Regions from separate parts of the Achromobacter sp. HZ01 genome, predicted to be linked through region 2. Evidence: predicted binding sites of a transcription regulator. Region 2 holds the regulator's gene; each other region holds the start of a gene.

Region 1 (7,516 bases), on a different contig from region 2:
CCGGTGCGCTTTCGCACCGTGGGCGATATCTCCTGCACCTGCCCGGTGGCTTCCGAGGCCGCCGACCCGCTGGCCATCATCGCCGAGACCGCGGTGACCGACATCACCGAGCGCGGCGCCACCCGCATGGACGACCAGACTTCCGAGGCCTCGATGGAGCGCCGCAAGAAGGAAGGCTATTTCTGATCGCAAAGGACGCACATGAACGCACTGAACGAATCCTTTCTTTTTGGCGCCGACGCGGGCGTGCTGCGCCTGATCACCGCCGGGTCGGTGGACGACGGCAAGTCCACCCTGATCGGCCGCCTGCTGTACGACAGCAAGGGCGTGTTCGCCGACCAGCTCGACGCGATCTCGCGCGCCAAGCACAAGCGCGTGGCGGGCGACGGCATCGACTTCTCGCTGCTGACCGACGGCCTGGAGGCCGAGCGCGAGCAGGGCATCACCATCGACGTGGCCTACCGCTATTTCTCCACGCCGACCCGCAAATTCATCATCGCCGACGCGCCGGGCCACGAGCAGTACACGCGCAACATGGTGACCGGGGCGTCGACGGCGGACGTGGCCGTGATCCTGATCGACGCCACCCGCGCGGCCGACGGCCAGCTGCTGCCGCAGACCAAGCGCCACAGCACCATCGCGCGCCTGCTGGGCATCCGTCACATCGTGGTGGCGGTCAACAAGATGGACCTGGTGGACTGGGATCGCGCCGTGTTCGAACGCATCCGCGATGCCTATGCGGCGCTGGCCGCCAAGCTGGGCATCGCGCATTTCGACGCGCTGCCGCTGTCGGCGCTCAACGGCGACAACGTGGTCACGCTGTCTGCCAACACGCCATGGTACGAAGGGCAGCCCCTGCTGGCGCTGCTGGAATCGCTGGACCTGGCGGCCGACGGGCGCGCCGCGCCGCTGCGCCTGCCGGTGCAATGGGTCGCGCGTCATGACGGCGACCGCAAGGAAGACTTCCGCGGCTACGCCGGCCGCGTGGCCAGCGGCGTGCTGCGCCCGGGCGACGAGATCGCGGTGCAGCCTTCGGGCGTGACGGCCAGGGTGCGCGAGCTGCGCGCCTTCGACCGCCTGCTTGACGAGGCGGTGGCCGGCGATTCGATCACGCTGGTGCTGGACCGTGACGTGGACGTGTCGCGCGGCGACGTCATCGTGCACGCCGCGGCGCCCGCCACGGTTGCGCGCGAGTTCGAGGCCGAGCTGTGCTGGCTCGACGCGCAGGCCTTGAACCCGGCGCGCAAGTATCTGCTGAAGTCGGGCACGCGGCTGACGTCGGCGAAGATCCGCGCGGTGCTGTCGCATCGCGATATCCATGAGCTGCAGGAAGTGGAGAACACCGAAGGCACGCTGCGCATGAACGATATCGGCAGGGTCAGCTTCACCACGCGCGACGCGCTGGCGGTCGACCGTTATGCCGACGTGCCGGCGACCGGGGCGTTCATCCTGATCGACGAAGCCACGCACCAGACCGCCGCGGCGGGCATGCTGCGTTAGGCGGCGGGAGCGGCCGCTCGGCGGCGGCCCCACGGCCTCTATCCGCGCTGTTGTTTTTGTGCTAAACCTAGCATTGGCGCGGGTTTGCGGGCGATATCGCCTGATGAAATCGATTTGTCCTCCCGGCGCGGGCGTCTTGCGGTAAAGTGGGGTTGTCTTACGAGAAGGCTTTTGGTGCTTGTCAAAACCACTGTGTTTTTGTACAGTAGTTTTCATGGCACGCACCGATCATTCTTTTCCCGCCGGTTCTGGGTCCCCGGCTGCCGCCCCCGCCGCCTTGCGCGGTCGGGGTGCGGTTACTAATGTTCGGCATCGCTTTCAGCGCGATGACCGCGTGCAGGTCGACGACGGCTGGTCCGCCTCCGGATTGCCGGCCGATTTCGTAGACGCTGTCCCCGATAATTATTCCGACGCAGCCTCCACGGAAGCGCCTTCCCGGGTCATCCCCATCCTGCCCGACACGCGCCATGCGCCGGCCGCGCCCAAGACCACGGTCACGGCGGAACAGGCCCGCAAGATGCTGTCGCGCAACGATTCGCCCGACATTCCCTTCGACGCCGCGATCAACCCCTACCGCGGCTGCGAGCACGGCTGCGTGTATTGCTACGCCCGGCCCACGCATTCCTACCTGGGCTATTCGCCCGGGCTGGATTTCGAAACCCGGCTGGTGGCCAAGGCCAATGCGGTCCAGGCCCTGCGCGCCGAACTCAGCCGCCCCGGTTACAAGCCGTCGCCCATCAATATCGGGTCGGCCACCGATCCGTACCAGCCCATCGAGCGCGAGTGGCGCCTGACGCGCGGCCTGCTCGAACTCATGCTGGAAACCCGGCATCCGCTCACCATCGTCACCAAGAACGGCCTGGTCGCCCGCGACCTGGACCTGCTGGCGGCCCTGGCCGAACAAAAACTGGTGGTGGTCTACATGAGCATCACCACGCTGGACGCCGCCATGGCCCGCACGCTGGAGCCCCGCGCCGCCGCGCCCTGGCGCCGCCTGGAGGCCGTGCGCAGCCTGACCGACGCCGGCGTGCCCGTGGGGGTGCTGGTGGCGCCGGTCATTCCGTTCATCAACGACGAATCCATGGAGCACATCCTCCAGGAGTCCAAGGCGGCCGGCGCCCATTACGCCAGCTACACCGTCCTGCGCCTGCCGTGGGAGGTCAAGACCCTGTTCGAGGACTGGCTCAACGTCCATTTTCCCGACCGCGCCCAGCGTGTGCTGCACCGCGTCGAAGACCTGCGCAACGGCCGCCGCAACGATCCCAATTTCGGTTCGCGCATGCGCGGAACCGGCGTCTGGGCCGACCTGCTGCGCCAGCGTTTTGCCGTCGCCACGCGCAAGCTGGGCCTGAACCGGCACCGGCTGGCCCTGGATTGCAGTCGCTTCCTGCGCCCGGCCGGCGCGCAGGCGGGCGCAGATTTCCCTCTATCCCCGGCTGGCGCGCAAGCGTCTTCAGGGGTCCCCGTTTCCCACGTATCGCCCCGTCGCGGTTCGCCCCGTCACGTATCGCCCGCGGCCGCAGGCCAGTTGTCATTGTTCGATTGACCGCGGGCTGTCGCCGCGGAGGGTTGCCCGGGCGCCTGCCCAGGCGCTGGATCGTCTTTTCAAGGAGTTCATATGAACACCGCCGATATTTCCGTCCTGCCGGACGAGCTTGCCGTCTCGCTGAATCCGCTGCGCCGTGGCGCGCAGCGCGCCCGCATGGTCTGCGCCCGGCTGGCGGGCCTGGCCTCGCCCTGGGACGCGTCCCTGTCGGAAGGCGGCGCGCGCCGGCGTGCGCGCCCCGGTTCCATGCCGGCTCGCTGGCCGTTCCCGCCGGCGCCGGCCGAAGCGGGCGTGCAGACGCCGCCGGCCGCGCCTGCCGCGGCCCCCACGCCCGTCGGCCGTCCCGCCGCAGCCCCGGCCGCGCGCGATCACAGCCTGGGCAACGCCACGGTCGAGCCCGTTACGGCGCGGGTCACCCGCAAGCAGATGGTGGTGGACGTGATCATGGTGCTGGCCTGGGGCGCCATCATTCCCGGGCTGATGTGGCTGGGCGCGGCCGCCGGCTTTTGATCGGCCCGGCGGCTCAGGTGGAACCCAGCAGCACCACGCCCACCAGTATGGACAAACAGCCGGCCAGGCGGCCCGGCCCGACTTTTTCGCGCAGCAGGAACATGCCCGCCAGGGTGCCCAGCATCATGGACATTTCCCGCGCAGGCGCCACCAGGCTCAGCGGCGCGCCGTTGCGCAAGGCGTACAGCACCAGGATGTAGCCCAGCGGCGACAGCAGGCCCACCGCCAGCGCCAGGTGCCAATGGCCGCGCATGGAATCCCAGGCCTGGGCCCGGCGGCTCAGCATGTGGGGCGTCATCATGGTCGTGCGGGTCACGCAGGTGAACCAGTCGAACAGCACCGGGCTGATCAGCAGCACCTTTACGCCGTAGGCGTCCACCACGGTATAGGCCGCGATGAAAAGGCCGATCACCATGCCCCAGCGCACGCCGATCCAGGCCTGGGCCTGCTTGAAGATGGCCAGCCGGCCCTGGGTGGCGATCAGCAGCACGCCGATCACCACGCACAGCATGCCGGCGATGCCGGTGCCGGTGGCGGGTTCGCCCAGCAGCAGGAAGGCGCCGGTGGTCGACAGCAGCGGGCCGGTGCCCCGGGCGATCGGATACACCACCGACAGGTCCGCCACCTGATAGCCGCGCTGCAGGCACAGGCTGTAGCCCAGGTGCAACAGGCTCGAAGTCAGGATGGCGCCCACCACGGGCCAGGTCCAGGTCATGCCGTCGTGCATCAGCACCCAGATCACCCACGGCGCGTACAGCACCGAAGCGCACAGCCCGTAGGCGAACACGAAGGGCGCGCCCACCATGGCCGCGCGCTTGGCGAGCAGATTCCACGTTGCGTGGGCCATCGCCGCCAGGACGACCAAAAGCAGGGACGAGTACGACATGTAGGGAGCCGCGCCGTGTGACGTGTTTGTTACAGAGAGTGGAAGCGTACAGCAAAGCTGCGGCGCACGCATATTCTACCCAGCGTGTTTTGGGATTTTTGGTGTAGAATCATTGGTTTGCCAAATCTCATCCTCTGCTTGCGGCAAGAGTGGGGCGGGGCCACAGGCCCGGGCTCACAGGCACGCGGCTTCTTTCGAGCGTCTTTTTTGCATCGTCAGGAGCCCGCGCGCAAACAATATCGGACGGCAAATTCAGTCCGCAATGACACGATGATCTAGGAGTTCTCATGAACCTTATCGCTATCCTGGAACAGGAAGAAATCGCCCGCCTGACCGGCGGTGTGGCCAAGCCTGAATTTGCTCCCGGTGACACCGTCATCGTGAGCGTGAACGTCGTTGAAGGCACCCGCAAGCGCGTGCAGGCCTTCGAAGGCGTCGTCATCGCCAAGCGCAACCGCGGCCTGAACTCCGCGTTCACCGTGCGCAAGATTTCGTCGGGTGAAGCCGTGGAACGTACGTTCCAGCTGTACTCGCCGCAAATCGCCGGCATCGAAGTCAAGCGCCGCGGCGACGTGCGCCGCGCCAAGCTGTACTACCTGCGCAACCGCTCGGGCAAGTCGGCGCGTATCAAGGAAAAGCTGGTCAGCAAGCAAGCCTCGGCGGCTTGATCGCTTATCGGCACACGGCCCTACCAGTGTCGGACGCTCACGCCCTCCCGCGTTTTCGTCCGGCACGGGTTTCCGGGTTAAAAAGGCACCTGCGAGGGTGCCTTTTTCTTTTCAAAAAGCCGTATGTCTGATTCCTCGTCTTCTCCGCGGCCACGCCGGCCGTTGGCGCGTCCCGGCTTCGATCCGGCGACGCAACCGTGGGTGACGGCCAACGAGGCCCTGCCCGCCGTGCCCGCCAGTCTGCTGACGCCCGACCGCTTGCGCGGCACGCTCAGCCAGCCGTCGACCTGGACGCTGGAACTGTCGCGCGATACCGACCTGCGCTATCCGGGCCGCGAAGGCGTGCCGGTGCCGGCCGCGGTGCTGATTCCGCTGGTGGCCCGCGACAACGGCGTGTCCATCATGCTCACGCAGCGCGCCGCCCACCTGCACGACCATGCCGGCCAGATCAGTTTTCCGGGTGGGCGCATCGAACTCAGCGACGCCACGCCGCAGGCCGCCGCGCTGCGCGAGGCCGAAGAAGAAACCGGCCTGCCGGCCAGCCACGTGGAGGTGCTGGGCAGCATGCCGCCTTATCTGACGGCCACCGGTTTTTCCATCATTCCCGTGGTGTCGCTTGTGCGCCCGGGCTTCGATCTGGCGCCCGACGCCTTCGAGGTGGCCGAGGTGTTCGAAGTGCCGCTGCCGTTCCTGATGGACCCGGCCAACCACCGCCTGTACCAGGCCCGGCTGGACGACGGCCGGGTACGCCAGTACTACGGCATGCCCTATGGCAAGCATTTCATCTGGGGCGCCACCGCCGGCATGCTGCGCAACCTGTATCACCTGGTGCGCCACGGCTTCGAGCCGCGCTGACGGGGCGCCGGGGCGCCGGCAAGGCTAATAGCGCTGCTGGCCCGCCAGGTTTTCTTCGAGGATGCGCTGGTACAGGGCGTAGCGCGAGGGATCGATGGCGCCGGCCTGCAAGGCGGCGACCACGCCGCAGCCCGGTTCGTGCCGGTGGGTGCAGTTGTAGAAGCGGCACTGCTCGATGGGGCCGGTGAATTCCGGGAACCCGCGGATGATGTCCTCGCGGCTCAGGTGCTGCAGGCCGAAGGCCTGGAATCCCGGCGAATCGATCAGGTCGCCGCCCGGCGCGGGCAGGTGGTAGAGCCGCGTGCTGGTGGTGGTGTGCTTGCCCATGTCCAGCGCGGTGGAGTGTTCGCGGGTGGGCGCGGCCGCGTCCGGCACCAGCGCGTTCAGCAGCGTCGATTTGCCCATGCCGCTTTGCCCCAGCAGCAGGCTGGTGTGCCCGGCCAGGCGCGGCGCGAGCAGGGTGTGCACCTTGTCGGGTTCCAGCGCGCTCAGTTCGATGATGTCCACCCCCAGCGCCGCGATGGGCGCCAGGCGCGCGCGCGCCGCCGGCAGTTCGTCGGCCAGATCGGTCTTGTTCAGCACGATGATGGGGGCGATGCCGGCGCTCCAGGCCCCGGCCAGGGCGCGGCCGGTCAGGTCGTCCGAGAACGTGGGCTGCACCGCGACCACGATCAGCAGCTGGTCCACGTTGGAGGCGAACTGTTTGGAGCGCATCTCGTCGGACCGGTAGAGCAGATTGCGCCGCGGCAGGATGGCGTCGATCGCGCCTTCGTCCTTGCCCTGGGGCGTGATGCGCACGCGGTCGCCGACGGCGGCGCCGGCCTTCTTGCCGCGCGGAAAGCATTTGCGCAGCGTGCCGTCGGCCAGCTCGACCGTGTAGTGGCGGCCGTGGGCCGCGATGATGCGGCCTTCGTTCGGCCCGGGGGCCGGCTCTGCGTGGTTTACGCCCTTGGGGCGGCCCGGGCCGCTCATGCAGCGGCCGCCGTCAGGTGGCGGATGCGCACGGCGGCGGGGGGATGGCTGTCGTAGAAGGCGGAATGCACGGGATCGGGCGTCAGGGTGGCGGCGTTGTCGTCGTAGAGTTTGACCAGCGCGGAGACCAGGCGTTCGGCCGAACTCTGTTCGGCCGCGTAGCGGTCCGCCTCGAATTCGTCGCGCCGCGAGTACCAGCTGGCCAGCGGGGTAAGCATGAAGGTGAACACGGGGATCACCAGGAAAAACAGCAGCAGCGCCATCGCGTCGTTGCGTCCGCCCAGCTGCGGCAGCACGCCCAGCCCGACGTAGAACCAGGGCTGCTGGGAGACCCAGCCCAGGATGGCGAAGAACACCAGCGCCGCGGCGAAACTGAACAGCACGCGCTTGATGATGTGGCGCTTGGCGAAATGGCCCAGCTCGTGGGCCAGCACGGCCTCGATTTCGTCGCCGTTCAGGCGCGCCAGCAGGGTGTCGAAGAACACGATGCGGCGCGAGCGCCCGAAGCCCGTGAAATAGGCGTTGCCATGGGCCGAGCGGCGCGAGCCGTCCATCACGAACAGCCCGTTGAGCGCGAAG
Region 2 (7,516 bases):
CGCGGCGCCCTTGATGGCCAGGTTGTCGGATTCCGTGGCGCCGGAGGTCCAGACGATTTCGCGCGGGTCGGCGTTGACCAGCTTGGCGACTTCTTCGCGGGCGCGCTCGACGGCCTCTTCCGACTCCCAGCCGAACGCGTGGCTGCGCGAAGCCGGGTTGCCGAAGTTGTCGTACAGCCAGGGCACCATCTTTTCAACGACGCGGGGATCGACGGGCGTCGTGGCGGAATAGTCCAGATAGATCGGGCGGGTGGTCATTTCTACAACTCCTACTACTTATACGGTGGCATTGGCGGCGACGGTCGCGGTCGGGGCATTGGCGGCGTTGGCGCCCCCCACCCGGTTGACGCGGACTGCGCAGGCCTGTGCCTGATTGTTGGCTTCCTGCAGCTGGCGCACGCGCTGCTGATCGACCAGATCCTGCAGCGACACCGAGTCCAGGTAATCGACCATCTTGCGGTTGAGCGTGGCCCAGAGTTCGTGCGTCATGCACTTGCCCGGCTTGCCGTCGTTGCCGCTGGTACAGTCGCGCTTGCCGCCGCAGCTGGTGGCGTCCAGCGGCTCGTCGACGGCGAAGATGATGTCGGCGACGGTCACGTTGCGCGCCAGGCGGGCCAGCGAATAGCCGCCGCCCGGGCCGCGCACGCTGTCCACGAGCTCGTGGCGGCGCAGCTTGCCGAACAGCTGTTCCAGGTAGGACAACGAGATATTCTGACGCTGGCTGATGGCCGCAAGCGTGACCGGACCGCTATGCTGCCGCATAGCCAGGTCGATCATGGCAGTCACGGCGAAACGCCCTTTGGTAGTTAGCCGCATGGTAGGTTCCCAGTGATTCGGCAACGGCCGCCGGCGAATCCAGCGGCCAATACCCGAGTAATTGGCTCAAGTATAGCCTAATCCCGACTAATTTGGTATGGCACCGGCCTAGAAAAAACCGCGCATATGCGCGGCTTTTTCATTGCCAGGCACTTCCGGGAACCGCACACAGGCGGTTCCGAGTACGGAATCAGGCTGCCTGGTACTGGGTTGCGCGCTTGCGCACCAGTTCGAGCACACCCTGACAGGCGTCTTCGAGGTAGTCCAGAACCTTGCCGAAACCGTCGGCGCCGCCATAGTAGGGATCGGGCACGGTGGCCTCTTCGAACTCGTTGGCAAAGCGCATCAGCAGCATCAGCTTGTGCTGGTAGGCCTTGGGGCACTGCTGCTGCATGGCCGAGAGGTTGTCCCAGTCCATGGCGAGGATCAGGTCGAAATCGCGGAAATCTTCCGCGGTGACCTGACGCGCTTCGCAGTGCGTGATCTCGTAGCCGCGCTTGCGCGCTGCGGCCTGCGCCCGGGCATCAGGCGCCTCGCCGATGTGAAACGCGTGCGTGCCCGCGGAGTCGATGCGAACCACATCGCTCAAACCCGCGTCATTCACCAAATGGCGAAACACGCCCTCTGCGCTCGGCGAGCGACAGATATTGCCCATGCAAACGAAAAGTACCTTGGTCATCATGGGTGTAAGTGTGCGGGAAAACCCGAGATAAGGCAAGTTTTTTTTGCGTTTGCGTAAATGGCTCAGGGCAAATATGTCCCCATCACTTTTTCATATGATTCAATGGCTTACATCAACAATCAAAAGCAATGCTTGAACTCCGGGGCGGGATAATCGACGGCGCCGCAGGCGGGCGATTGCAACGCAACAGATCGGCGGCCTATTCAGCAAGGTGTCAGCAAAAAGACACAACAAGATACGTCAGACGGCGCCGTCCAGCAGCACCCGCTGTTTCAGCGCGGTCAGGGCGTCGCGCGCCGCCGCGGCCTGCTCGAATTCCAGGTTGCGGGCGTGGTCCATCATCAGCTTTTCCAGGCGCTTGATTTCGCGCGCCATGGCCTTTTCGTCCTTCATGAATTCGGCCGGCACCGCCGCTTCCAGCGCGTCGTGCTGGGTCGGCGCGACGATGCCGTCGATGAGCTCGCGCACCGCCTTCTGCACGCCGCGCGCCGTGATGCCGTGGTCCTCGTTGAACTGCAGCTGCTTGTTGCGGCGGCGGCCGGTTTCCTCGATGGCGCGCTGCATCGAATCGGTGATGCGGTCGGCATAGAGGATGGCGTGGCCGTTCAGGTTGCGCGCGGCCCGCCCGATGGTCTGGATCAGGCTGCGCTCGGAACGCAGGAAACCCTCTTTGTCGGCGTCCAGGATGGCGACCAGCGACACTTCGGGAATGTCCAGGCCTTCGCGCAGCAGGTTGATCCCCACCAGCACGTCGAAGGTGCCCAGGCGCAGGTCGCGGATGATCTCCACCCGCTCGACCGTGTCGATGTCGGAGTGCAGGTAGCGCACCCGCACGCCGTGCTCGCTCAGGAAGTCCGTCAGGTCCTCGGCCATGCGCTTGGTCAGGGTGGTGACCAGCACCCGTTCGCTGCGCGCCACGCGTTCCTTGATCCGGCCCAGCAGGTCGTCGACCTGGGTGCGCGCCGGAAGCACCTCGACCAGCGGATCGACCAGGCCGGTGGGACGCACCACCTGCTCGACGACGTTGTCGGCGTGCTCTTTCTCGTAGGCGGCCGGCGTGGCCGAGACGAATACGCACTGGCGCATGCGGGCCTCGAACTCCTCCAGCCGCAGCGGCCGGTTGTCCAGCGCCGAGGGCAGCCGGAACCCGTACTGCACCAGCGTCTCCTTGCGCGAGCGGTCGCCGCGGTACATGCCGCCCAGCTGGCCGATGGTGACGTGGCTTTCGTCGATGAACATGAGCGCGTCGGCCGGCAGGTAGTCGATCAGGGTGGGCGGCGGCTCGCCCGGGGCGGCGCCCGACAGGTGGCGCGAGTAGTTCTCGATGCCCTTGCAGAAGCCCAGCTCCTGCAGCATCTCCAGGTCGAAGCGGGTGCGCTGCTCCAGGCGCTGGGCCTCGACCAGGTGGCCGTCGTCGGTGAAGCGCCTGACGCGTTCGCGCAGCTCTTCCTTGATGGTCTCGATGGCGCGCAGCACGGTGTCGCGCGGCGTTACGTAGTGCGAGCCGGGATAGACGGTGAAGCGCGGCAGCTTCTGGCGGATGCGGCCGGTCAGGGGGTCGAAGAGCTCCAGGCTTTCGACCTCGTCGTCGAACAGCGTCAGGCGCAGCGCCAGCTCGGGGCTTTCGGCCGGAAAGATGTCGATGGTCTCGCCGCGCACGCGGAAGGTGCCGCGCGTGAAATCGGCGTCGTTGCGGGTGTACTGCATGGCGACCAGGCGCGCCAGGATCTCGCGCCGCGAGATCTGGTCGCCGGCGCGCAGGATCAGCACCATCGCGTGGTAGTCGCCAGGATTGCCGATACCGTAGATACACGACACCGTGCCCACGATGATGGTGTCGCGGCGCTCCAGCAGGCTCTTGGTGGCCGACAGCCGCATCTGCTCGATGTGCTCGTTGATGGAGGAGTCTTTCTCGATGAACAGGTCGCGCGTCGGCACGTAGGCCTCGGGCTGGTAGTAGTCGTAGTACGAGACGAAGTACTCGACCGCGTTCTTCGGGAAGAACTCGCGCATCTCGGCGTAGAGCTGCGCGGCCAGCGTCTTGTTGGGGGCCAGCACCAGCGCGGGCCGGCCCAGGCGCGCGATGACGTTGGCCATGGTGTAGGTCTTGCCCGAACCGGTCACGCCCAGGAGCGTCTGGAACATCAGGCCGTCTTCGACGCCCTGGACCAGGCCGTCGATGGCGGCGGGCTGGTCGCCGGCCGGCGGATATGGCTGGTACAGGTGAAACGGGCTGCCCGGAAAGTCGATGAAGCCGCCGCCGGCAACGGCTGGCACGCCATCGTCCCCGGCGACGACGGCTTCCACGCTCGGGTCTATTGTGGGCTTAGGCATGCTAGACTCTTCCAGGGTAAACCCCCCATTATCCACAGCACCCCGGACTGCGTCCACCCACCTCATCAGACTCCCATGAGCACCCTTTTCGATTCCGTCGAACTCGCGCCGCGCGACCCCATTCTTGGCCTGAACGAACAATACAACGCCGACACGCGTCCCGGTAAAGTCAATCTGGGCGTGGGCGTGTACTACGACGACGAGGGCCGCATCCCCCTGCTGGGCGCGGTGCGCAAGGCTGAAACCGCCCGCATCGAGGCCGCCGCGGCCCGCGGCTACCTGCCGATCGAAGGTATCGCCGGTTACAACGCCGGCGCGCAGGCCCTGCTGCTGGGCAAGGATTCCGCGCTGGCCGCCGCCGGCCGCGTGCTGACCACCCAGGCCCTGGGCGGCACGGGCGCGCTGAAGATCGGCGCCGACTTCCTGCGCCAGCTGCTGCCCTCTTCCAAGGTCCTGATCAGCAACCCGAGCTGGGAAAACCACCGCGCGCTGTTCGAGCGCGCCGGTTTCGAAGTCGGCACCTACGCCTACTACGACGCCGCCACCCGCGGCCTGGACTTCGACGCCATGCTGGCCGACCTGAAGGCCGCTCCGGCCAAGACCGTGGTCGTGCTGCACGCCTGCTGCCACAACCCCACCGGCGTGGACCCCACCATGGACCAGTGGAAGCAGATCGCCGCCGTGGTCAAGGAAAACAATCTGGTGCCGTTCCTGGACATCGCCTACCAGGGCTTCGGCGACGGCCTGACGGAAGACGCCGCGGTCGTGCGCATGTTCGCCGACCTGGACCTGACCATGTTCATCAGCTCCTCGTTCTCGAAGTCGTTCTCGCTGTACGGCGAGCGCGTCGGCGCGCTGACGGTCGTGGCCGGCAGCAAGGACGAAGCCGCCCGCGTGCTGAGCCAGCTCAAGCGCGTGATCCGCACCAACTACTCCAACCCGCCCACCCACGGCGGCACGGTGGTGTCCACGGTGCTGAACACGCCCGAACTGTTCGCCATGTGGGAACAGGAACTGGCCGGCATGCGCGACCGCATCCGCCTGATGCGCAAGCAGCTGGTCGAGAAGATCCAGGAACACGGCGGCAAGCAGGACTTCAGCTTCGTGCTGCGCCAGCGCGGCATGTTCTCGTACTCGGGCCTGACCGCCGCCCAGGTGGACCGCCTGCGCGAAGAGCATGGCGTCTACGCCGTGTCCAGCGGCCGCATCTGCGTGGCCGCGCTCAACAGCGGCAACATCGACAAGGTCGCCAAGAGCATCGCCGCGGTGCTGTAAACGGCCCGCCATCCGGCCTCAAACGGGACCCGCGGGTCCCGTTTTTTATGGACGCCCGCCCACGGCTTGCTTTTTTGCGCTGCGTCCCCCAGAATGGCCGCTGTATATATGTACAGTCCGCCAGCAACGGATCATCGCCATGGCCAGCAAACTCACCGATCGCCAACAGCAAATCCTGGATCTCATCAGGCAAACCGTCGCGCGCACGGGTTTTCCGCCCACACGCGCCGAGATCGCGCAGGCCCTGGGTTTCCGCTCGCCCAACGCAGCCGAAGACCACCTCAAGGCGCTGGCGCGCAAGGGGGCCATCGAGCTCACCGCGGGCGCCTCGCGCGGCATCCGCCTGAAGGACGCCGCCGGCGCGCCCGCGCAGGCATCCCTGCCCATGCCCGCCCTGGCGCAGCTCTTGCTGCCGCTGGTGGGCCGCGTGGCCGCCGGCAGCCCCATCCTGGCGGCCGAACACGTCGAACGCGAGGTCGGCGTGGACCCCAACCTGTTCGCCCAGGCGCCCGACTACCTGCTGAAGGTGCGCGGCATGAGCATGCGCGACGCCGGCATCCTCGAAGGCGACCTGCTCGCCGTCAAAAAAGCATCCGAGGCCCGCAACGGCCAGATCGTGGTGGCCCGCCTCGGCGACGACGTCACGGTCAAGCGCCTGCAGCGCCAGAACGGCCATATCGAGCTCCTGCCCGAAAATCCGGACTTCCAGACCATCGTGGTCGGGGCCGACCAGGATTTCGCGCTGGAAGGCATCGCGGTGGGGCTGATTCGTACGCACGCGCTGCATTGAGCCTGCGCGCAGGCATAAAGAAACCCGCCTAGGCGGGTTTCTTTTTGGGCGGCCGAACCGGTCAGTGCTTGAGCACCGGATCGGTCGAGCCTTCGGCGGGCTTGGCCACCAGGGGCTCCTTGACCGCTTCTTCCTCGGCCAGGGGCTCGGGCAGGCGTTCCAGCGCCAGCTCCAGCACCTTGTCGATCCAGCGCACCGGCACGATCTCGAGGTGGTTCTTGACGTTGTCCGGAATCTCCGCCAGGTCCTTGACGTTTTCTTCCGGGATCAGAACCATCTTGATCCCGCCGCGGTGGGCGGCCAGCAGCTTTTCCTTCAGGCCGCCGATGGGCAGCACTTCGCCGCGCAGCGTGATCTCGCCGGTCATGGCGACGTCGGCGCGCACCGGGATGCGCGACAGGGCCGACACCATGGCCGTGGTGATCGCGATACCGGCGGACGGGCCGTCCTTGGGCGTCGCGCCTTCCGGCACGTGCACGTGCATGTCGTGCTTCTCGAACACGCTGTCGGCAAAGCCCAGGCGGCGGGCGCGCGAGCGCACCACCGTGCGGGCCGCCTCGACCGATTCCTTCATCACGTCGCCCAGCGAACCGGTGCGTTGGATGACGCCCTTACCGGGCATGTCGGCGACTTCGATCGTCAGCAGGTCGCCGCCGACTTCGGTCCACGCCAGGCCGGTGACCTGGCCGATCTGGTTTTCCTTCTCGGCCATGCCGAAGGCGTAGCGGCGCACGCCCAGGTATTCGTTCAGGTTCTCACCCGTCACGTTGACCGGCTTGACCTCGGGCGTCTTGCCCTCGGCCTTGGCGCGGTCGGCCTGGGTCAGCAGCTGCTTGATGACCTTGCGGCAGATCTTGCCCACTTCGCGTTCGAGCGCACGCACGCCGGCTTCGCGGGTGTAGTAGCGCACGATGTCGCGCAGCGCGCTGTCGTCGACGGTCAGCTCGCTATCCTTGACGCCGTTGTTCTTCATCAGCTTGGGCAGCAGATGGTCGCGGGCGATGTGGATCTTTTCTTCCTCGGTGTAGCCCGACAGGCGGATCACTTCCATCCGGTCCAGCAGGGCCGGCGGAATGTTCAGCGTGTTGCTGGTGGCCACGAACATGACGTCGGACAGGTCGAAGTCGACTTCGATGTAGTGGTCCTGGAACGTGTGGTTCTGTTCCGGGTCCAGCACTTCGAGCAGGGCCGACGAGGGGTCGCCGCGGAAATCCATGCCCAGCTTGTCGATTTCATCGAGCAGGAACAGCGGATTGCGCACGCCCACCTTGGACATGTTCTGGACGATCTTGCCCGGCATGGAGCCGATGTACGTGCGGCGGTGGCCGCGGATCTCGGCTTCGTCGCGCACGCCGCCCAGCGCCATGCGCACGAACTTGCGGTTCGTGGCCTTGGCGATGGACTGCCCCAGCGAGGTCTTGCCCACGCCCGGAGGGCCGACCAGACACAGGATCGGCGCCTTCACCTTGTCCACGCGCTGCTGCACGGCAAGGTATTCCAGGATGCGTTCCTTGACCTTCTCCAGGCCATAGTGGTCGTTGTCCAGCACCGCCTCGGCGTTGCTGATGGAATTGTTGATCTTGCTCTTTTTCTTCCAGGGAAGATTGATGAGCGTATCG
Region 3 (7,516 bases), on a different contig from region 2:
GGCACCCAGCCCAGGCTTTGCATTTCCAGGTTGTTGCCGCTCTGGTAGGCGTGCCGCGCCAGCGTTTCTTCAAGCGGCTCGCCGATCAGCGTCCACGGCGAGGAGAGGCGATAAATCTTGAGATTCTTGAACCACATGAGCGTCGGCCAAAAGGGGTGATTCTATACGACGCGCAGGCTTTGCCGAAGCGCTGCAATACGGAAGCGCGATGCGACACCTTCTGTCACTGACAGCCGCCGGGCTATGCGCTAATGTCCGCGGCAGCAACGTCGCACTGGAGATAACAAATGAAGATCGTTGGCGTCATCCTGATCGCCCTGGGCATCGCCGCCCTGGCTTACAAGGGCTTCAATTACAAATCCGAAGAGACCGTGCTGCAGATCGGATCGGTCAAGGCCACGGCCGAGACCGAGAAGTCGGTGCCGATTCCCGCCTGGGCCGGCATCGCCGCCATCGTGGCGGGCGTGGTGGCGCTCGGCGTGGGCATGCGCCGCTGATTCCGGCAGGCGCGGGCGGCCGGCATGCCGGCCTCGAAATGGCGGCCCCTTGCGGGCCGCCATTGTCGCTTGCGTACGCCCGGAACAAAAAAAAGCGGCCCGGCTCAATAAAGGCCGGGCCGGTACGGGAGCACACGATGCCGCGTCATAAAAGGCTCGCGGGGAACGCGGCATCGGTGTCAGAACACTGGCCCTGCAATCGCCCGACAGGGGGATCAATCGTCGGTCGATCTTGCGCAAGACCGTAATCTGAGCGCCCAGTCTAATGGCGCGGGTCTGACATGGTCCTGAATCTGCGGCCAAAAAAAAAGCTCCCTGTTAAGGAGGAGCTTCTAAAGGCCGGGCGGGCGCAGCAGTCCCGTCCGGCGGGGGATGGAAGGTTCAGGCGTTGATGTCGTTATCCTTGGTTTCGCGGATGAACAGGGTGCCGATGACCAGTGTCATGACGGCGATGATGATCGGGTACCACAGGCCGTCATAGATGTTGCCGGTCGCCGCGACCACCGCGAAGGCCACCGGGGGCAGGAAGCCGCCGAACCAGCCGTTGCCGATGTGGTAGGGCAGGCTCATCGAGGTGTAGCGGATGCGGGTCGGGAACATCTCCACCAGCATCGCGGCGATCGGGCCGTACACCATGGTCACGTAGATCACCAGGATGGTCAGCAGCACCACGACCATGACCTTGTTGGTCTGGGCGGGATCGGCCTTGGCCGGATAGCCGTGGTCGCGGATCGCGGTGGTCAGCGCCTTGTCGAGTTCGGCGACCTTGGCCTTGAATTCGGCCGGCGGCAGGGACTTGCCGTCGAACGAGGCAAACTCGTCATTGCCGATCTTGACCTTGGCGACCGAGCCGGCCGGCGCGGACTGGTTCTCGTAGTTCACGGAGTTGCGGGCCATGAACGACTTGACCACGTCGCACGAGCTGGTGAAGGACGAAGTGCCCACCGGGTTGAACTGGAACGAGCACGTGGCCGGATCGGCGATCACGGTGACCGGGGCCGAGGCCTGGGCCTTTTCCAGCGCGGGGTTGGCGAAGTGGGTCAGGCCCTGGAAGATCGGGAAGTAGGTGACGGCGGCGATCAGGCAGCCGGCCATGATGATGGGCTTGCGGCCGATCCTGTCCGACAGCGCGCCGAAGATCACGAAGAACGGCGTGGCGATCAGCAGCGCGATCGCGATCATGATGTTGGCCGTGTTGGCGTCGATCTTCAGGGTCTGCGTCAGGAAGAACAGGGCGTAGAACTGGCCGGTGTACCAGACCACGGCCTGGCCGGCGGTCAGGCCCAGCAGCGCCAGGATCACGACCTTCAGGTTCTTCCATTGGCCGAACGATTCGGCGATCGGCGCCTTTGAGCCCTTGCCTTCTTCCTTCATGCGCTTGAAGGTCGGCGATTCGTTGAGCTGCAGGCGGATCCACACCGAGATGCCCAGCAGGATCACCGAGATCAGGAACGGAATGCGCCAGCCCCAGGCCTTGAAATCGTCTTCGCCCATGAACGTGCGGATGCCCAGGATGACCAGCAGCGACAGGAACAGGCCCAGCGTCGCGGTGGTCTGGATCCACGAGGTGTAGAAACCGCGGCGGCCGTGCGGCGCGTGTTCGGCGACATAGGTCGCCGCGCCGCCGTACTCGCCGCCCAGCGCCAGGCCTTGCAGCAGGCGCAGGCCGATCAGGATGGCCGGGGCGGCGATGCCGATGCTGGCGTAGCTGGGCAGCACGCCGACCAGGAAGGTCGACAGGCCCATGATCACGATGGTGACCAGGAAGGTGTACTTACGTCCGACCAGGTCGCCCAGGCGGCCGAACACCAGCGCGCCGAAAGGCCGCACGGCGAAACCCGCCGCGAAGGCCAGCAGCGCGAAGATGAAGCCCGCGGTGGGGTTCACGCCGGAGAAGAAGTGCTGCGCGATGATGGCCGCCAGCGAGCCGTACAGGTAGAAGTCGTACCACTCGAAAACCGTGCCCAGCGACGACGCAAAGATGACGCGGCGCTCGTCCTTGGTCATTGGGCGCGGACCCGCGGAAGGGCCGCGGCCTGCCATGGTTGTTGTGCTCATGATGTCTCCTCGTTTTTGTTGCCGGCGGTGGTCCGCCGTGCATTGCCCTCCGCCGGCGGCACCGACATCGAGAGCTATGTGCAACATTGGGGGGCGAGGCTGACGGGGTTCTGACGGAACCCTTACTTGGATCTTAAAATTGAAACAAAATGATTCTGCCGTGGGGGGCGCTAGGGATATTCCTAGCTGTCCAGCGGCTCCGGCGAGTCGTCATAGGACGGGAAAATCACGCGCACGCGCATGCCGGGCAGGGAGGAATGCGCCGTCGGATGGTCATGGATCTCGACGCTGGCCTGGTGCTTCTGCGCGATCTCGCGCACGATGGCCAGGCCCAGGCCGCTGCCGTCGGACAGGGTGCCCAGCACGCGGTAGAAGCGGTCGAACACGCGCTCGCGTTCCTCGGGCGGGATGCCGGGGCCGGAGTCCTCCACCTCCAGTACGGCATGGCCGCGCAGCGACCGCACCCGCACCGTGATGTGGCCGCCGCGCGGCGTGTAGCGCAGCGCGTTGTCCACCAGGTTGTTGAGCAGCTCGGCCAGCAGCAGGGGATTGCCGTTGATTTCGACCGGCGCGTCGGCGCCTTCGAAACCCAGGTCGGTGCTGAGCGACAGCGCCTGCGGCACCCAGTGCATGGCCTGCTCGTAGGCGATGGCGTTGAGGTCGGTGCGCGCCATGCCGATGGCGCTGGGATTCTCGGCGCGGGCCAGCAGCAGCAACTGGTTCACCAGGCGGGTGGCGCGTTCCGAACCGGTCACCAGCTGGCGCAGGCTGGACTGCATTTCTTCCGGGCTGGCGTCGCGCAGGGCCAGTTCCGCCTGCGTGCGCAGGCCGGCCAGCGGCGTCTTCAACTGGTGCGCGGCGTCGGCGACGAAGCGGCGCTGCGCCTGCACGTTGGACGAGAGCCGGTCCAGCAGGTCGTTCATGGCCGCCACCAGGGGCGCGATCTCGGACGGCGCGGCGCGCTCGTCGATGGGGGAAAGATCGTCCGGCCGGCGCGCGCGCAGCCGCTGCTGCAGCGCGTTCAGCGGGGCCACGCCGCGCGACAGCCCGAACCACACCAGCAGCACCGCCACCGGCAGCACCACGAACTGCGGAATGATCACGCCCTTGATGATGTCGTTGGCCAGCTGGGTGCGCTTTTCGACGGTCTCGGCGGCGATCAGCAGCGCCGGCTGCGTATTCGGCAGATGCAGGTCCACCCAGGTGAACGCCAGCCGGATGCCGAAGCCGCGCAGGGTGGCGTCCTCGTATTGCACCTGGCCGGGCTGGGGCTGGCCCACGCTGGACGGCAGGGGCAGGGCGCGGTCGCCGCCCAGGTATTCGCCGCGGCTGCCCAGGGCCAGCCAGAACACGCTTTCGGTCTCGTCGGCGTGCAGCACTTCGCGCGCGGCGTCCGACATGCGCAGCACGGCGCGCCCGTCCTGCGCATGGACCTGCCGGGTCAGCACGTAGAGATTGTTGGCCAGCGCGCGGTCGTAGGGCACGTTGGCGATGTTCTGCGCCACCACGTAGGTGATCGCCACGCTCATCGGCCACAGCAGGAAGAGCGGCGCCAGCATCCAGTCCAGGATCTCGCCCAGCAGCGAGCGCTGGGGCGGCGCGAAGCTCGGGCCCTTGGACCCGGCCTGCATGACATCCAGTGCTTCCTGATTGAGCGCTTCCGGATGCGCGGGATCAGCTTGCGAGGTAGGCCGCACCCTGGTCCCGCTCAAGACAATAGCCCAGCCCGCGCACGGTCACGATCTTCACGCCGCTGGGCTCGAGCTTCTTGCGCAGGCGGTGCACATAGACCTCGATGGCGTTGGTGCTGACTTCTTCGCCCCATTCGCAGAGATGGTCGACGAGCTGGGTCTTGCTGACCATGCGGCCGCTGCGGGTCAGCAGGATTTCGAGCAGGCTGACTTCGCGCGCCGACAGGTCCAGCGTCTGGTCGTCCACCATGGCCACGCGGCCGGTCTGGTCGAACACCAGCCGGCCGTGCTTGAGCAGCGTGGCGCCGCCGCCGGCGCCGCGGCGGGTCAGCGCGCGCACGCGGGCCTCGAGCTCGGACAGCGCGAAGGGCTTGGCCATGTAGTCGTCGGCGCCCAGGTCCAGGCCCTTGACGCGCTGCTCGATGCTGTCGGCGGCGGTCAGGATGAGCACGGGCAGGGCGGAGTTGCGGGCGCGCAGCCGGCGCAGCACTTCCAGCCCGGCCAGCTGCGGCAGGCCGAGATCCAGGATGAGCAGGTCGAAAGCCTGGGCCGCCAGCGCCGAATCGGCCGCCAGCCCGTCGCGCACGGCATCCACGGCGTAGCCATTGTGGCGCAGCGAGCGGGACAGGCCGTCGGCCAGGATGCTGTCGTCTTCGGCGATCAGGATACGCATGGGCTACAGTAGAAGAAACACGGTCCGGCGCTGCGGGGACGAAACACCGGGCTCGCCTGGGATTCTGGCATATGGCTTGCGGCTTGCCACTCAGGGTATACGTGCAAAACAGTGGCACACTGTTTTTTTGTACAGTACAATCCGATGCCATAATCTAGCTCCGCGGCAAAACCCGCAATCCCGCCGAACCAGCATCACCCCGCTACAACATACGTTACAGACCACGTCACAGACGGGACTACAGACAGGACTTTACATGGACGACAAAACCACCAAGGCCGCCGCTTCGGAAAAGGCCAAGGCGCTTGCCGCCGCGCTTTCGCAGATCGAAAAGCAGTTCGGCAAGGGCTCGATCATGCGCTACGGCGACAACGAGGTATCGCACGACATCCAGGTGGTTTCCACGGGCTCGCTCGGGCTGGACATCGCGCTGGGCGTCGGCGGCCTGCCGCGCGGGCGCGTGGTCGAGATCTACGGTCCGGAATCCTCCGGCAAGACCACGCTGACGCTGCAGGTCGTGGCTGAAATGCAGAAGCTCGGCGGCACCTGCGCCTTCGTCGACGCCGAACACGCGCTCGACGTGCAGTACGCCGCCAAGCTGGGCGTGAACCTGTCCGACCTGCTGATCTCGCAGCCGGACACCGGCGAACAGGCGCTGGAAATCACCGACGCGCTGGTGCGCTCGGGTTCGGTCGACCTCATCGTCGTCGACTCGGTGGCGGCCCTGGTGCCCAAGGCCGAAATCGAAGGCGAAATGGGCGATTCGCTGCCTGGCCTGCAGGCGCGCTTGATGAGCCAGGCGCTGCGCAAGCTGACCGCCACCATCAAGAAGACCAACTGCATGGTCATCTTCATCAACCAGATCCGCATGAAGATCGGCGTGATGTTCGGCAACCCCGAAACCACCACCGGCGGCAACGCGCTCAAGTTCTACTCCTCGGTGCGCCTGGACATCCGCCGCATCGGCTCGATCAAGAAGGGCGACGAAGTCGTCGGCAACGAAACCCGCGTCAAGGTCGTCAAGAACAAGGTCGCGCCGCCGTTCAAGCAGGCCGAGTTCGACATCATGTACGGCGCGGGCATCTCGCGCGAGGGCGAAATCATCGACCTGGGCGTGGCCGCCAACGTGGTGGACAAGTCCGGCGCCTGGTACAGCTACAACGGCAACCGCATCGGCCAGGGCAAGGACAACGTCCGCGAATACCTGAAAGAGCACAAGGAACTGGCCATCGAGATCGAGAACCGCGTGCGCGAGAACCAGGGCATCGTGAGCCGCGCGGCCGAATTCGTGCCCACGGCCGAAGACACGGCCGAGTAAGCCGTCGGCCGGCGGGTCCTGCCCGCCGCCGATCCGGCCCACAGACTCGCGGCAGGCGCCAGCACGGGCCTGCCGTCATTCATGGCAAGCAGGAAACGCATGAGCTGGAAACCGCCGCCCACCTCAGCCGACCGCCTACGCGCCAGGCTCGATGACGAATTCGAAACCGTCGCCAGGCACGAGGGCCTGCGCCGGACTTCGGACGCCCGGCGGGAGCAGGCGCAGGATGCCGAAGACGACGCCAAGCCGGCCGCCCGCAAGGGGCCGTCGCTGAAGATGCGCGCCGTGGGCTATCTGTCGCGGCGCGAGCACGCGCGCGGCGAACTGGCCCGCAAGCTGGCCGCCCATGCCGAGGACCCGGCCGAGGTCGAGGCCGTGCTCGATTCCCTCGAAAAAGAAGGCTGGCTGTCCAACGAACGCTTTGCGCAGGGCCTGGTCCACCGGCGCGCGGCGCGCCAGGGCACGGCGCGCATCGTCCAGGAACTGCGCCAGCATGGGGTGGACGACAACCAGGTCGCCGAACTGCGCGACCAGCTGCGCGCCACCGAATACGAGCGCGCGCTGGAAGTCTGGAAAAAGCGTTTCCAGGCCCGGCCGCAAGACCGCGCGGCCTACGCCAAGCAGGCGCGTTTCCTGGCCAGCCGCGGCTTCGCGCACGACGTGATCCGCCGCATCCTCGGCGAAGGCGACGAGGACTGAGCCGGCCGGCTATTTCGCCGACTTGATCCCGGACAGCGTCCTGAAGCACACGTCGCGCGTGATGGTCAGGAATTCATCGATGTACGACGCGTCCGTGTCCTCGCTGCGCACCGTGGCGTAGAGCGTGCGCCATACGCCTTGCGGCCCCAGCCGGCACAGGCGCAGCCACCCCTGGTTCATGTATTCGGTCAGCGCCCAGTTGGGCAGGGCGGCCACGCCGCGGTTGCTGGCCACCAGCTGCGCGATGATGGGCGTCAGCTCCGCCTTGCGCACGGCCGCGGGCTCCACGTCGGCCGGGTCGAGAAAGGCCGTGAAGACGTCCAGGCGTTGCCGGTCCACCGGATAGGTGATGAGGGTCTGGTCGGCCAGCTGCTCGGGCAGCACGAACTTGCTGCCCGACAACGGATTGGAGTCCGAGACCGCCAGCACCAGCTCGTACTTGAACAGCGGCAGGTATTGCACGGCTTCCAGCGGCTGCGGGTCCGAGGTGATGACCAGGTCGAGGTCGCCGCGCACCAGCGCGGGCAGCGGCGCGAACGAAAACGCGGCCGACAGGTCCAGCGCCACGTCCGGCCACTGC
Region 4 (7,516 bases), 400 kb from region 2:
GACGGTAAAACCAATATTTAATGCTACGATGGCCCCATTTATGGGAACCACTTTTCTAAAACGGGTAGAACCAATTGCGTTCCATCGTCGGTGACCTGCTGCTGCTGCGCCTGGGCGACGGCGCCAGCGGTCCCATGAACAAGCGCCTGTACCAGGGCATCCGCGAAGCCATCCTGGACGGCGCCATCGCCGCGGACTCGCGGCTGCCGGCCACGCGCGACCTGGCGGCCGAGCTGGGCATCGCCCGCAATACCGTGGTGCACGTCTACAGCCAGCTGCTGGCCGAAGGCTATACCCGCAGCCGCCAGGGCAACGGCACCTTCGTCAACGCCTCGGTGCCGGACTCCTACCTGGCCAGCGGCCGGCGCCGCCGCCAGTCGCCGCCGGCCGCGCCGCGCCCGGCGCTGTCGGCGCGCGGCGCGGCCATCGTCGACGGCGCCTCGGCCTCGCCCTACCAGTGGGGCGCGTTCATGCCCGGCGTGCCCGACCTGGCCGAGTTCCCGCACAAGAAGTTCGGCCGCATCATGAGCGGCCTGTGGCGCAATCCCACGCCCGACCTGCTGACCTACTCGTACGGCGGCGGCCTGCCGGCGCTGCGCGAGGCGCTGGCGCAGCATCTGGCGCTGACGCGCTCCATCGACTGCGACCCCGAGCAGATCCTGATCACCGAGGGACTGCACCAGGCCATCGACCTGACCACCCGCATCCTGGGCGAGGCCGGCGAAACCGCCTGGGTCGAGGACCCCGGCTACTGGGGCGCGCGCACCGTGCTGCAGGCCAACGGCCTGCGCACGCTGCACCTGCCGGTGGACGAGGAGGGCATGCGGCTGCCGGAATCGCCCGTCGAGCCGCCGCGCTTCATTTTCGTCACGCCTTCGCATCAGTATCCGCTGGGCCCGGTCATGTCGCTGGCGCGCCGCCGCCAGCTGCTGGCCGTGGCGCGCGCCAGCGGCAGCTGGATCATCGAAGACGACTACGACAGCGAATTCCGCTTCTCCGGCCGGCCCATCGCCTCGCTGCTGGGGCTGGAGCCGGACGCGCCCGTGATCTACATGGGCACCTTCAGCAAGACGCTGTATCCGGGCCTGCGCGTGGGCTACCTGGTGCTGCCCAAGGCCTTGACCGCGGCGTTCCAGGCCGCGCATGCCGAGCTGTACCGCGAAGGCCATCTGATGACGCACGCGGCGCTGGCCACCTTCATCGCCGACGGCCATTACGCCGCCCACATCCGCCGCATGCGCATGCTGTACGGACGCCGCCGCGCCATGCTGGTCAATCTGATCGAAAGGCGGCTGGGGCCGCAGTGGCTGCACCGCGACGCCAGCATGGCCGGCCTGCACCTGGTGCTGACGCTGCCGCCGGACATGGACGACCGGCGCGTGGTGGAAGTGGCGCACGGCAAAGGCGTGCTGACGCGCGCGCTGTCGCGCTACTACGTCAACGACGAGGCGCGCCGGCCCGGCCTGCTGCTGGGCTACGCCTGCGTGCCCGACCACGAGATCGCGCGCAAATTCGAAGTGCTGCTGGAAAGCCTGGCGGAAGTGGCGCACGCGCCCGCCGCCCGGCGCGGCGCCAAGGCCGCCGCGCTACGGCCGTCGCCCTAACGCAGCGGCGAAGGCGGCGGCGTTGCGCATGCCCTGGTCCTCGAAATTGGTATTGAAGACGGCGTGCGCCTGCGCGCTCTGCGCCGCCAGCCGCGCAAAGCGTTCGGCCAGCTCCGCCAGTTCCTGCTCCGTGTACTCGTACTGGAAGCGTCCCGACGAGGCCGCGCCCGATGCGTTCCAGGTCGCCGCGTTGCGCCCGTGCAGCCGCAGCAGCGCGAGTTCCGGATGGGTGCAGGCCCAGACCGCGGGCACCGTGTTGGCGTAGCCCTGGGGCGCGTCCACCACCGTGTGCGCCACGCCCAGCTCGCGCTCGAACGCCAGCGTGGCCTCGGTGGCCGCGGGCGTGGCGAACCAGCTTGCGTGGCGGAACTCCACCGACACCAGGTGTTCTTCCATGCGCCGCGCGCAGTCGCCGACCCGCGCCATGCCGCGCGCATCGCGCCGCACCCAGGGCGGAAACTGGAAATGCACCGCGCCCAGCTTGCCGGGCAGGCGCAGCGGCTCCAGCGCCAGCTGGAAGCGGCGCCAGAGCTCGTCGCGCAGGTCGGACGGCATCTGGTCGTGGTAGATGAGCGGCTCGGGCCAGTCGGCCAGTTCGCGCCGGATGTCGGCGGGCAGCGCCGAAAGCGGCGTCTGGTGCCCGGTGAACAGCCGGAAGGCCTTGATGTTGAAGACGAATCCGTCGGGCGTGCGCTGGTCCCACAGATAGGCGTTTTGCGCCGTGGGCATGGCGTAATAGCTGGAATCGACCTCGGCCATGCCGAAGCGCGAGGCGTAATGGCGCAGCCGCGCCTCGGCGCTGCGGGCCTCGGGCGGATAGAACCGGCCGCAGGCCAGCAGCGTGGGGTCGGTCCAGGAAGCGGTGCCGGTCAGAAGGCGCACGGAATCAGACGGAATCCAAAAAATTCTGTATAAATATACAGTGCCAATCCCGAGCCGGGCAATGTCCCGGCGCCTTGCCTGCCGAGGCCGCCGCCGGCGGCCCCCGTTCCATGTCCGACCCCAACAGCCTGCCGTCTCCGTCCGCCTCCGAACGCCCCGATCCCCTGGCCGATCTCAATCCCGCCCAGCGCGAAGCCGCCGAATTCGGCGCGGCCGCGCCGCTGCTGGTGATCGCGGGCGCCGGCTCGGGCAAGACCAACACGCTGGCGCACCGCGTCGCCCACCTGATCCTCAACGGCGCGGACCCGCAGCGCATGCTGCTGCTGACGTTCTCGCGCCGCGCGGCGCTGGAGATGGAGCGGCGCGTGGGCACGGTGCTGCAGCGGGCGATGAACCTGCGCTCCACGCAGCAGCCGCCGTCGCTGCCGTGGGCCGGCACCTTCCACGCGATCGGCGCGCGGCTGCTGCGCGATTGCGCGCAGCGCATCGGCCTGGCCGAAACCTTCACCATCCATGACCGCGGCGACGCCGAGGACCTCATGGGCATGGTGCGCCACGAACTCGGGCTGTCGGCCACCAAGTCGCGCTTTCCGCTCAAGGGCACCTGCCTGGCGATCTATTCGCGGGTGGTCAACAGCCAGACGCCCGTGGCCGACGTGCTCAAGACCGCCTTCCCGTGGTGCGCGCAATGGGAGGACGAACTCAAGAACCTGTTTCGCGCCTACGTCGCGGCCAAGCAGGACCAGCAGGTGCTGGACTACGACGACCTGCTGCTCTACTGGGCCGAGATGATGGGCGACCCCGGCATCGCGGCCAACCTGGGGGCGCGCTTCGACCACGTGCTGGTCGACGAGTACCAGGACACCAACCGCCTGCAGGCGGCCATCCTGCTGGCCCTGAAGCCCGACGGGCGCGGCCTGACCGTGGTGGGCGACGACGCCCAGGCCATTTATTCGTTCCGCGCGGCCACCGTGCGCAACATCCTGGACTTCCCCGCGCAGTTTCCCGAGCCGGCGCGCGTCATCACGCTGGAGCGCAACTACCGCTCCACCCAGCCCATCCTGAACGCGTCCAACGCGGTCATCGGCCAGGCCACGGAACGCTATGCCAAGGATCTCTGGACCGACCGCCAGTCGTCGCAGCTGCCCGAGCTGGTGACGGTCAGCGACGAGGCCGGCCAGGCGCGCTGGGTCGCCGACCAGGTGCTGGCCCAGCGCGAGGGCGGCGCCACGCTCAAGTCGCAGGCCGCGCTGTTTCGCACCTCCAGCCACAGCGCCGCGCTGGAACTGGAGCTGACCCGCCGCAACATCCCTTACGTGAAGTTCGGCGGGCTGCGCTTTCTGGAGGCCGCGCACGTCAAGGACCTGCTCTCGCTGCTGCGCTGGGCCGAGAATCCGCGCGGACGCATGGCCGGCTTTCGCGTGGCGCAGCTGCTGCCGGGCATCGGCCCGGCCACCGCGGCCAGGCTGATGGACGCCATGTCGGCCTCGCCGCAGCCGCTGCAGGCGCTGCGCGAATTCAAGCCGGGCGCGGCGGCCCAGGAGGAATGGCGCGGCTTCGCCGACACCTACGCCGCGCTGTGCGATCCCGGCCTGAAGTGGCCGGCCGACGCCGACCTGGCCCTGCGCTGGTACGGCAGTCAGCTGGAGCGGCTGTACGACGACGCCCGGGTGCGCCGCGCCGATCTCGACCAGCTGCTGCGCATCGCCTCGGGCTATCCGTCGCGCGAGCGCTTCCTGACCGAGCTGACCCTGGACCCGCCGGACGCCACCAGCGACGAATCCGGCGCGCCGCTGCGCGACGAGGACTATATGATCCTGTCCACCATCCATTCGGCCAAGGGCCAGGAATGGAAGGCGGTCTATGTGCTGAACGTGGTGGACGGCTGCATCCCGTCCGACATGAGCACCGGCACGGCCGAAGAGATCGAGGAAGAGCGCCGCCTGCTGTACGTGGCCATGACGCGCGCCCGCGAGCGCCTGCAGCTCATCGTGCCGCAGCGCTTCTACGTGCACCAGCAGACCGGCATGGGCGACCGCCACGTCTACGGCTCGCGCACGCGCTACATCTCGAATGCGATGCTGCCGCTGTTCGAGCACCTGCCCAAGCCCCCGCCGCTGCCCGAAGGGCGCGGCGCGTCGCCGCAGCCGCAGGCGCCAAGCGTGGACGTGGCCCGGCGGGTGCGCAATCTGTTCTCGTAGAAAGGGCTATCATCGCCCGATACCGGCACGGGTCGCATAGTCCGAGGGTGTTTATGTCTACTGAAGAACTCGCCGTCGACGCGGCGAAACGCGAAGTCGTCGCGTCGATCGCCTACGTGAACGGGCGGCGCGAACGCGAGGTTCCCATCGACGAGGTCGGGCAGTACGTCAGGCAGGGCCACGGCATGCTGTGGATAGGCCTGCGCAATCCCGGCCCGGAACTGCTGGGCAGGATCGCGAGCGAACTCGGCGCCTGCGACAAGAACCAGGAAGAAATGCTGGAGGCCCATCGCCGGCCCAAGATCATCGACTACGGCAACATGATCCTGATCGTGGCCATCACGGTGGAGGTCGAGGCCGAGCGGCCGATCTTCGGCGAAACCCAGTTCCTCATCGGCGACGGTTTCCTGGTTACGGTGCGGCGCGGCGCCACCGCCGGCCACAGCGCGCTGCGCGAACGGCTGGAGGCCGCGCCCGACCTGCTCAAGCGCGGCAGCGACTATGTGGCTTCCGAGCTGCTGGACTGGCTGGTCGACCGCTACGTGGCGGCGGCTGGCAAGATCGAGGCGGTGGTGGAGGGCGCCGAGCAGAAGCTGCTGATCCGCGGCGCCAAGGACTCCGACATCCGCAGGCTGTACCGGCAGCGCCGCGACCTGCTGCGCATCCACACGGTGGTCTCGCCGCTGGCCGAGATATGCCGCCGCCTGGCGCGCGTGGAGATGTCGGCCGTGGACGAGCACGCCCGCCCGTATTTCGGCGAGGTCGCCGACCGCGTGCTGCGGGTGGACGAGCTGTTCAACGCCTTGCGCGAATCGCTGGCGTTCGCGTTCGAAGCCAGCCTCATGATCGGCCAGGCGGCGCAGAACGACACCACCCGCAAGCTGGCCTCCTGGGCCGCCATCCTGGCGGTGCCCACCGCCATCGCCGGCATCTACGGCATGAATTTCGAGTTCATGCCCGAACTCAAATCGCCCTGGGGCTATCCCGTCACGCTGGGCGTGATCGCGAGCGTCTGTTCGGTGCTGTACTGGCGCTTCCGGAAGTCGGGGTGGTTGTAGGATGGGTGCAGCGCGAGAGTTCTTGAGCAAGGACGCAAACGCTCAGCGCGCGAAACCCATCAGGCGGCGGCAGCCGCCGCCTTTCGTCGCATGCTGATTATTTGTCTCTTGCCACGAAAACCGGCGGCTGGCGCCGCCTGATGGGTTACGCGCGCTCGATATTTGTGTTCTTGCTCAAAAACTCTCGCGCTGCACCCATCCTACGCCACCCCACCCGCAGCCACCCCGCCCCCCCCTCCTTATGGCAAACTTCCTGCGTTTTCCATTCTGGAGCCCTGCCGGTGCGTGGCAATCCTTATTTTCGCGGCGGCGGCAAGCTGGCCGCCGTGGTCGTCGCCCTTATCCTTGCGGCGGCGGCGGCCGTGGTCGATTGGCTGCAGCCTGCCGGGCGGCAGGAGCCGCAGCCGGCGCCGCCGGCGCAGGGCCGGGCGGACGGGGTGCCTGCCGGCAGCTATACGCTGACGGGCATGATCGTCAATGTCGCCGACGGCGACACCGTCACGCTGCGGGCGCCGGACGGGCAGCGCAAGATCCGCATGGACAGCATCGACGCGCCCGAGGAAGGGCATGACGCCGAACAGCCCGGCCAGCCCTATGCCGAGGCCGCGCGCAAGCATCTGGCCGGCCTGGTGGCGGGCAAGACGCTGACCGCCCAGTGCTACGAAAAAGACCAGTACGGCCGCGATGTGTGCGCGCTGATGCTGGAGAACGGGCAGTCGGCCAACCGCGCCCAGGTCGAGGCCGGCTACGCCTGGGCCTACACGGCGCGCCGCGGCGACTACCTGCGCGACCAGGCCATGCCGGCGCTGCAGCGCCAGGCCAAGGCGGCCGGGCGCGGCCTGTGGGCGCAGCCGGGCGCGGTGCAGCCCTGGAAATGGCGCTACGACTGCTGGCGGCAGCGCCAGTGCGGCTGAGCGCGGCGCGGCCCTATGGGTCCGGGCCCGTGTTTGCTATCCTCTGTCGCAACGATTCGAAGGGAAGGTTTCCATGGGTGCATTGAAGCGGCTCTGGGCGATGGCCTTGCTGTTGTCGCTGGCGTTGGCGGGCTGCTCGCGGGAAAGCCCCATCAACAGCCCCTATCCGGCCGGCGCCGAAGGCCAGAACACGCTTTATTCGGCCTTCGTCAAGCGCTCGCCCAAGTACCTGGACCCGGCCAGCTCCTATTCCGGCGACGAAACCCCCTATACCTACAACATCTACGAGACGCTTTACGGCTACCACTATCTGAAGCGGCCCTACGAACTGGTGCCGCGCGCGGCGGCCTCGATCGACCCGCCGGTCTACCTGGACGCCCAGGGCGACACGCTGCCGGCCGACGCGCCGGGCCAGCAGATCGCCGAGAGCGTGTACGACATCAAGCTGCGCCCCGGCTCGCGCTACGCGCCGCATCCGGCCTTCGCGCGCAAGGCCGACGGCGGTTATGAATACTTTCCGCTGGCGCCGGGCGAACTCGAAGGCAAGTACTACATTCCCGATTTTCCGCGCACCGGCACGCGCGAGCTGACCGCCGACGACTATGTCTACGGCCTGCGGCGCCTGGCCAGCCCGCGCGTGGTGTCGCCGATCTCGGCGCTGATGGCCGAGCACATCGTGGGCCTGAAAGAATACGGCGAGCGCCTGCGCCAGCGCGACCAGGCGCTGCGGCGCGACGCGCCGGGCGGCGCCGGCGCGCCGCCCTGGCTGGACCTGCGCGAGCCCGACGGCTTCACCGGCGTGCAGGCGCTGGACGCCCACACCCTGCGCATCCGCGTCAAGGGCAAGTATCCGCAGT

Evidence for each region. The regulator LexA, encoded in region 2, represses DNA repair genes until DNA is damaged. The targets are predictions, from matches to a motif close to ACTGTATNNNNATACAGT.
Region 1: a site for LexA is predicted at 1,690-1,707, ahead of A6B37_RS25555 (PA0069 family radical SAM protein). Genes of this name have one in related genera too.
Region 3: a site for LexA is predicted at 5,038-5,055, ahead of recA (recombinase RecA). Genes of this name have one in related genera too.
Region 4: a site for LexA is predicted at 2,511-2,528, ahead of A6B37_RS00745 (ATP-dependent helicase). Genes of this name have one in related genera too.

Annotation. Positions count from the first base shown of each region.
Region 1 covers NZ_LWKV01000008.1:29,715-37,230, forward strand. The annotation lists gene cysD (sulfate adenylyltransferase subunit CysD) at 1-186, shown strand, start outside; gene A6B37_RS25550 (GTP-binding protein) at 202-1,500, shown strand; gene A6B37_RS25555 (PA0069 family radical SAM protein) at 1,715-3,046, shown strand; gene A6B37_RS26140 (hypothetical protein) at 3,119-3,556, shown strand; gene A6B37_RS25565 (DMT family transporter) at 3,570-4,442, opposite strand; gene rplS (50S ribosomal protein L19) at 4,730-5,110, shown strand; gene A6B37_RS25575 (CoA pyrophosphatase) at 5,234-5,965, shown strand; gene rsgA (ribosome small subunit-dependent GTPase A) at 5,990-6,937, opposite strand; gene A6B37_RS25585 (M48 family metallopeptidase) at 6,934-7,516, opposite strand, start outside.
Region 2 covers NZ_LWKV01000001.1:556,221-563,736, reverse strand. The annotation lists gene A6B37_RS02700 (IscS subfamily cysteine desulfurase) at 1-258, opposite strand, end outside; gene iscR (Fe-S cluster assembly transcriptional regulator IscR) at 277-816, opposite strand; gene A6B37_RS02690 (low molecular weight protein-tyrosine-phosphatase) at 1,007-1,498, opposite strand; gene uvrB (excinuclease ABC subunit UvrB) at 1,739-3,832, opposite strand; gene A6B37_RS02680 (amino acid aminotransferase) at 3,908-5,107, shown strand; gene lexA (transcriptional repressor LexA) at 5,247-5,897, shown strand; gene lon (endopeptidase La) at 5,959-7,516, opposite strand, start outside.
Region 3 covers NZ_LWKV01000005.1:72,567-80,082, forward strand. The annotation lists gene A6B37_RS23050 (recombination-associated protein RdgC) at 1-137, opposite strand, end outside; gene A6B37_RS23055 (hypothetical protein) at 288-497, shown strand; gene A6B37_RS23060 (MFS transporter) at 879-2,555, opposite strand; gene A6B37_RS23065 (sensor histidine kinase) at 2,738-4,114, opposite strand; gene A6B37_RS23070 (response regulator transcription factor) at 4,230-4,919, opposite strand; gene recA (recombinase RecA) at 5,176-6,237, shown strand; gene recX (recombination regulator RecX) at 6,319-6,936, shown strand; gene A6B37_RS23085 (LysR family transcriptional regulator) at 6,946-7,516, opposite strand, start outside.
Region 4 covers NZ_LWKV01000001.1:152,400-159,915, forward strand. The annotation lists gene A6B37_RS00735 (PLP-dependent aminotransferase family protein) at 135-1,604, shown strand; gene A6B37_RS00740 (DUF72 domain-containing protein) at 1,587-2,486, opposite strand; gene A6B37_RS00745 (ATP-dependent helicase) at 2,597-4,687, shown strand; gene A6B37_RS00750 (magnesium and cobalt transport protein CorA) at 4,741-5,745, shown strand; gene A6B37_RS00755 (thermonuclease family protein) at 6,027-6,659, shown strand; gene A6B37_RS00760 (ABC transporter substrate-binding protein) at 6,733-7,516, shown strand, end outside.